One region of the Streptomyces sp. NPDC007907 genome, then DNA from elsewhere that is predicted to be linked to it. Evidence: riboswitches for the same ligand, from Rfam matches in the RefSeq annotation. Region 1 holds a riboswitch; each other region holds the start of a gene.
The links. Region 1 has a riboswitch for thiamine pyrophosphate ahead of ACFZDI_RS00345 (thiamine ABC transporter substrate-binding protein). Riboswitches for the same ligand answer to the same signal wherever they lie in the genome.

Region 2: another riboswitch for thiamine pyrophosphate. It lies ahead of thiC (phosphomethylpyrimidine synthase ThiC); the one in region 1 lies ahead of ACFZDI_RS00345 (thiamine ABC transporter substrate-binding protein).
Region 3: another riboswitch for thiamine pyrophosphate. It lies ahead of thiO (glycine oxidase ThiO); the one in region 1 lies ahead of ACFZDI_RS00345 (thiamine ABC transporter substrate-binding protein).

What each region holds. Positions count from the first base shown of each region.
Region 1 covers NZ_JBIBKR010000001.1:79,939-82,194, reverse strand. The annotation lists gene rlmN (23S rRNA (adenine(2503)-C(2))-methyltransferase RlmN) at 1-621, shown strand, start outside; TPP riboswitch at 674-780, shown strand; gene ACFZDI_RS00345 (thiamine ABC transporter substrate-binding protein) at 875-1,939, shown strand; gene ACFZDI_RS00340 (iron ABC transporter permease) at 1,978-2,256, shown strand, end outside.
Region 2 covers NZ_JBIBKR010000005.1:580,019-582,274, forward strand. The annotation lists gene ACFZDI_RS23450 (YibE/F family protein) at 1-970, opposite strand, end outside; TPP riboswitch at 1,043-1,232, shown strand; gene thiC (phosphomethylpyrimidine synthase ThiC) at 1,225-2,256, shown strand, end outside.
Region 3 covers NZ_JBIBKR010000007.1:375,301-377,556, reverse strand. The annotation lists gene thiO (glycine oxidase ThiO) at 1-1,146, opposite strand, end outside; TPP riboswitch at 1,144-1,255, opposite strand; gene ACFZDI_RS28960 (hypothetical protein) at 1,308-1,658, shown strand; gene ACFZDI_RS28955 (FAD-dependent oxidoreductase) at 1,691-2,256, shown strand, end outside.

The DNA of each region.
Region 1 (2,256 bases):
CTGCGGGACGGGGAGGTCCCCGGCGGACCGGCCCGGCTCAGCAACATCGTCTTCATGGGCATGGGCGAGCCCCTCGCGAACTACAACCGGGTCATCGGGTCCATCCGGCGGCTCACCGACCCCGAGCCCGACGGCCTCGGCCTGTCCCAGCGGGGCATCACCGTCTCGACGGTCGGACTCGTCCCGGCCATCCACCGGTTCGCCGACGAGGGCTTCAAGTGCCGGCTGGCGATCTCCCTGCACGCCCCGGACGACGAGCTGCGCGACACCCTCGTCCCGGTGAACACCCGGTGGAAGGTGCGTGAGGTGCTCGACGCCGGGTTCGAGTACAGCGCCAAGTCCGGCCGCCGGCTGTCCATCGAGTACGCGCTGATCCGGGACATCAACGACCAGGCCTGGCGCGGTGACCGGCTCGGGCGGCTGCTCAAGGGCAAGCCCGTGCACGTCAACCTGATCCCGCTGAACCCGACGCCCGGGTCGAAGTGGACCGCCTCGCGGCCCGAGGACGAGAAGGCGTTCGTGGAGGCCATCGCCGCCCATGGTGTGCCGGTGACGATCCGGGACACCCGTGGTCAGGAGATCGACGGGGCGTGTGGTCAGCTCGCCGCCACCGAACGGTAGTCTGACCGTCGTCAGTACAGCTTCATAGAGGCACCTGCACATCCACACCTGCATATTCCGACAGGGGAGCGCCACAGCGCTGAGAGTGCGGCACACGGCCGCAGACCCTCCGAACCTGGCCCAGGTCATTCTGGGTAGGGAGATCGGTCACCACTCGAGCTGTTGCGCCCTGCCCGGGACCCGGAGTCCCGGGCAGGGCCGCGTCTTCTCCTGGTCCTCCAGGAGGAATCCAGTGAGCACCAACAAGAAGCGGATGACGGCGGCGGTCGTCGGGCTCGGCCTGGTCGGCACGCTCGCCGCCTGCGGTTCGTCCGACGGCGGCCAGGGGTCCGGCGACCCCAGGACCGTGACCCTCGTCAGCCACGACTCGTGGGCCGCGTCCGAGGACGTCATCGCGGCCTTCGAGAAGCAGTCCGGCTACAAGGTGAACGTCCTGAGGGACGGCGACGCCGGCCAGGCCGTGAACAAGGCCATCCTGACCAAGGACAACCCGCAGGGCGACGTCTTCTTCGGCGTCGACAACACCCTGCTGTCCCGCGCCCTCGACAACGACCTGTTCCAGTCGTACGAGGCCAAGGGGTCCGACCGGATCAAGGCCGAGTACCGGGTCGATCAGAAGCAGCACCGCGTCACACCCGTCGACACCGGCGACATCTGCGTCAACTACGACAAGAAGTACTTCGCCGACCACAAGCTCCAGCCGCCGCGCACCTTCGACGACCTGGTCAAGCCGCAGTACAAGAACCTGCTCGTCACCGAGAACGCCTCCGCCTCCTCGCCCGGGCTCGGCTTCCTGCTCGGCACCGCCGCCGCGTACGGCGACACGGGCTGGGAGGGCTACTGGAAGAAGCTCGAGGCCAACGGCGTGAAGGTCGTCGATGGCTGGGAGCAGGCCTACAACCAGGAGTTCTCCGGCTCCTCCAGCGGCAGGAAGGCCAAGGGTGACCGGCCGCTCGTCGTGTCGTACGCCTCCTCGCCGCCCGCCGAGGTCGCCTACGCCGACCCGAAGCCGAGCACGGCCCCGACCGGTGTCGCCGAGGGCACCTGCTTCCGGCAGGTCGAGTACGCGGGGCTGCTCGCCCACGCCAAGAACGCCAAGGGCGGCAAGGCCTTCCTCGACTTCCTGGTCAGCAGGAAGTTCCAGGAGGACATGCCGCTCAACATGTTCGTGTACCCGGTGACCGAGGGCGCCCAGGTGCCGCCGGAGTTCGTGAAGTACGGGCCGCAGGCGAAGGACCCGGAGACCATGGACCCGGCGAAGATCGCCGACCACCGCGACCAGTGGGTCAAGTCGTGGACGTCACTCGTACTGAAGTAGCCCGCACCAGGCGCGGGAGCGCGGCGCGGCTCGGACTGCTGGCCGTGCCCGTCGCGTTCTTCGCCGTCTTCTTCGCCTACCCCGTCGCCGCGATCGTCGCGCGGGGTCTGAAGGCCGACGGGGTCTGGCACCTCGGGCGGATCGGGGAGGTGCTCGCCCAGTCCGACGTCCGGCACGTCCTGTGGTTCACCACCTGGCAGGCGCTGGTCTCCACCGCGCTCACGCTGGTCGTCGCGCTCCCCGGCGCGTACGTCTTCGCGCGGTTCGACTTCCCCGGCAAACAGGTCCTGCGGGCGGTCGTGACCGTCCCGTTCGTG
Region 2 (2,256 bases), on a different contig from region 1:
CGGCGATGGCGAAGATGCCCGCGAGCAGCGCCATGGGCATACCGCGGTTGATGTCGGTGACCGAGTACTGCAGGTCCTTCGGCGCCGAAGGCTCGTAGGCGACCACGACCTCCTGGCCCTCCTGCAACTGGCGGGACTGGTCCGGCTGGACGATCTCGGTGAAGGTACGGCCCTTGTCGTCGCCGGTGTCGACCCGGATGGTCGCCCGCTTGCAGGTGCCCTTCTCCTCCTGCACCGCGGAGGAGCCCTCGGCGGTGGACGTGTCGCCGGTCGGTGGAACGCCCGAAGCGCCGGCCTCCTTGCAGCTCACCTCGACCACCTTGGTGACGGTGGCGTCCTGCGTCTGCCGGTCGAAACCGACGCCGGTGCGCTCGTGCCCAGGGGCTCCGCCCGGCCACAGCACGGCGAGACCGACCAGGACGGCGGCGGCGAACGGGATCAGGATCGCCGCGATGACCTTGCGCAGGTGCAGGGAGACGGGGGTGGCCGGGCCATGACTGTGGGAGTGCCCGTGCCCGCCACCCGGGCCGTGACCGTGTCCGTGGCCGCCGTCTCCTCCGTGTCCGTGCCCGTGGCCGCCGTCTCCGTGCCCCGGTCCACCGTCTCCGCCATGACCGTGCCCCGGTCCGCCGCCTCCGTCGTGGCCGGGACCCTGCCCTCCGGCGGGTCCCGGGCCGTGCCCGGCAGCGTGGCCCTGACCGGGCCCCCGCCCGTACTCACCGCGGTCCTGGGGGCCGAAGCCCGCGTCCTGCCCGTACCCGTACTGGGGGGCCCGTCTCGGGGCCGGGGGCTGCGTCACGCCCTGCCCCTGCGGTCCGCGCGGCTGCTGCGGCTCGGCCGGACCCTGTCCGGACCCGCCGACGAAATCATGGCCCTCACCTGGACCGTCACCACGGCCGTTGCCGTTTCCGGCGCCGGATCCGCGGGGCGGCTCGGGCGAGGGGTAGGAGGGACGCTGCGTCGTGGTCACCGCCCGATCATCGCAAGAACGAGGGGGGCCCTCTGTTCACCGCGCCAGAATTGCCGCTAGCGTGGGGGCACCTTTTGTACACGCGGGAGCTCGGAGCACCGGGCTGAGAGGGCGCTGACCTCCGTCCCAGCGATGTTTCACATGAAACATCGCCGGAGTCGAGTGATGTTTCACACGAAGCATCGCCGGACGGAAACCGCTGCGTCGACCGCCGAACCTGTTACCGGGTAATGCCGGCGTAGGGAGTAGGTCTCATGACCGACAAGGACGCACGCACGCCTGCCTCCGTTCAGGACGAGACGTCCGAGGAGGCCGGGAAGTCCATCGGCTGGCACAAGGCGTACATCGAGGGCACCCGCCCCGACCTGCGCGTGCCGGTTCGTCAGGTGCACCTCACCAACGGCCAGGCGGTCACGCTGTACGACACGTCAGGCCCTTACACCGATCCACTCGTCGACACCGACGTCCGCAGGGGCCTGTCGCCACTGCGCGAGAACTGGATCATCGCCCGCGGCGACACCGAGGAGTACGCGGGCCGCCCCGTCCGTCCCGAGGACGACGGCATCAAGCACACCTCGCCCCGCGGCGGTCTCCGCAATCTGGACGCGGTCTTCCCCGGCCGGCCCCGCCAGCCGCGCCGCGGCAGGAACGGCGAGGCGGTCACCCAGCTCGCGTACGCCCGCCGCGGCGAGATCACGCCCGAGATGGAGTACGTGGCCATCCGGGAGAACGTCTCGCCCGAGGTCGTGCGCGACGAGATCGCCGCAGGCCGGGCCGTGCTGCCGGCCAACGTCAACCACCCGGAGATCGAGCCGATGATCATCGGCAAGCGGTTCCTGGTGAAGGTCAACGCCAACATCGGCAACTCGGCGGTGACGTCCTCCATCGAGGAGGAGGTCGAGAAGATGACCTGGGCGACCCGCTGGGGCGCCGACACGGTCATGGACCTGTCCACCGGCCGCAACATCCACACCACGCGCGAGTGGGTGCTGCGCAACTCCCCCGTGCCCATCGGCACGGTGCCGCTCTACCAGGCACTGGAGAAGGTCGACGGCCGGGCCGAGGAGCTGACCTGGGAGATCTACAAGGACACGGTCATCGAACAGGCCGAGCAGGGCGTGGACTACATGACGGTCCACGCGGGAGTGCGCCTGGCCTACGTGCCGTTGACGGCGAACCGCAAGACCGGCATCGTCTCCCGCGGCGGCTCGATCATGGCCGCTTGGTGCCTCGCGCACCACAAGGAGTCGTTCCTGTACGAGAACTTCGAGGAGCTCTGCGAGATC
Region 3 (2,256 bases), on a different contig from region 1:
GCGCTTCGGGGTGAAGGGCCGGGCCTCCTCGGGGAGTTCGCCCGTAACCAGGACGTGGGCCAGGGCGTCGCCGGTCACGGGTGTGAGCAGGACGCCGTTGCGGTAGTGGCCGGTGGCCAGCAGCAGGCCGTCCAGACCGGTCGGGCCGAGCAGGGGCGCGTTGTCGGGGGAGCCGGGCCGAAGACCGGCCCGGGTCTCGGTGAGCGGCAGCTCGGTGATGCCCGGGACCAGCTCGTGCGCGTCCCGCAGCAGCTCGTACACACCACCCGCGGTCACGGTGGTGTCCCAGCCCAGCTCCTCGCTGGTCGCCCCGACGACCAGCTCGCCGCTCGCCCGAGGCACCAGGTAGACGTGGCTGCCGCGCACGACGGCGCGCACGGTCCGGCTCAGGAACGGCCCGTGCCGCCGCGGCATGGTCAGCCGCAGGACCTGCCCCTTCACCGGCCGCACGGGGGGCAGCACGTCCTCCGGGACGCCCGCGAGCCGCCCGCTCAGGCTGCCCCCGGCGAGCACCACCTGCCCGGCGGCCGCCTCGGTCCCGTCGGCCAGGACGGCGCCCGCGGCCCGGTCCCGGACGACGGCCAGCCGCTCCGCCCACGTGCGGTGGAAGACCACGCCGGTCCGCTCGCACGCGGCGACCAGCGCCCCGGCCAGCCGCCGGGGGTCGATCTGGTGATCGCCGTCGACCCGCAGCCCCCCGCGCACCCCCGGCGCGAGCATCGGCTCCAGGCGCCGGCACTCGCGCCCCGACAGCCACTGCGACTCCAGCCCCGACTGCTGCTGCAGGGCGTGCAGTTCGCGCAGGTGGGCCCGGTCGTCAGCGTCCAGCGCCACGGCGAGCGTGCCGCAGCGGCGGTAGCCGAGGTCACGGCCGGTCAGCTCGGTGAGCTCGGCGGCGAAGTCCGGGTAGCGGCGGGCGGAGGCGAGGTTCAGGCCGAGCAGGGTCTGCTCGCCGTAGTGCAGTTCCGTGACGGCGGCCAGCATCCCGGCGGCCACCTCTGCGGCTCCGCCGCCCGGCTCGGGGTCCACGACGGCCGTGGCGAGCCCGCGTTGCGCGGCCCGCCAGGCCGTGACCAGGCCGATGATCCCGCCCCCGATGACCAGGACGTCTGACGACGCGGACGTGGATGTGGACGTAGGCGACATGGGCGTCCAGCCCCTCCCTTCGCCGGCATGACCCGGATCAGGTTCGTACGGTCGGAGGCCGCCAGCCTCCCTCTCAGCCCGGTGCGTCCGGGCTCCCGCGAGTGCTTTACGTTGGCCACCCTAGCCCGATGCCCTGTCCCGCAGTAAGGGAGCCTCGTCCCATGGCCCGATCCCTCGACGGTCTCGTCCTCGCCCCGGTCGCCGACCAGGCCCCGGGCCAGGTGGGCACCCGCACCCGGTTCACGTACCACGAGCGGCGGGGCGAGATCTGGGCCGAGTACACCGGCGGCGACGTCGTACGCGGGCACCTCGTGGGTACCCGGGAAGGTGACCGGCTGGACTTCCGGTACGTCCAGCTCAAGCAGGACGGCACCACGTCCTCCGGGCACTGCGTCTCCTCGGTCGTGGAGCTGCCCGACGGGCGGGTGCGGCTGGAGGAGACCTGGGAGTGGGAGTCCCAGCGGGGCAACGGCACGAGCGTTGTGGAGCAGGTCACGGCGCATGAGCACTGACTGACAAAACGTCAGGTGTCTATGGTGATCAGGTGAGCGAGCAGACGCAGGAACCAGGTTCGTCCGCGCCGCGGCGCGTCGTCGTGGCGGGTGCGGGCATGGCCGGGGTGCAGACCGCCGTCGCGCTGCGCGAGCAGGGCTTCACCGGTGACGTGATCCTCATCGGCGCCGAGCCCCACCAGCCCTACGACCGGCCCCCGTTGTCCAAGGCCGTCCTGCTCGGCAAGTCCGAGGGCTCCGCCTTCGACGTCGACTTCGAAGCCCTCGGCATCGAACTGCGGCTCGGCTGCGAGGTGCTGGGCCTGCGCCCCGCCGACCACGAGCTGGACACCGAGGACGGGCCCGTGCCGTACGACGTCCTGGTCGTCGCGACCGGCGCGGAACCCGTCCGGCTGCCCGGCACCGAGGGCGTGCCGGGCGTGCATCTGCTGCGCACCCTGGACGACGCCGAGCGGCTGCGGCCCGTACTGGCCCGCCAGCACGACATCGTGGTCGTCGGCGCGGGCTGGATCGGCGCGGAGTTCGCCACGGCCGCCCGCGAGGCGGGCTGCGCGGTGACCGTCGTGGAGGCCGCGGAACGCCCGCTCGCCGGGGCGCT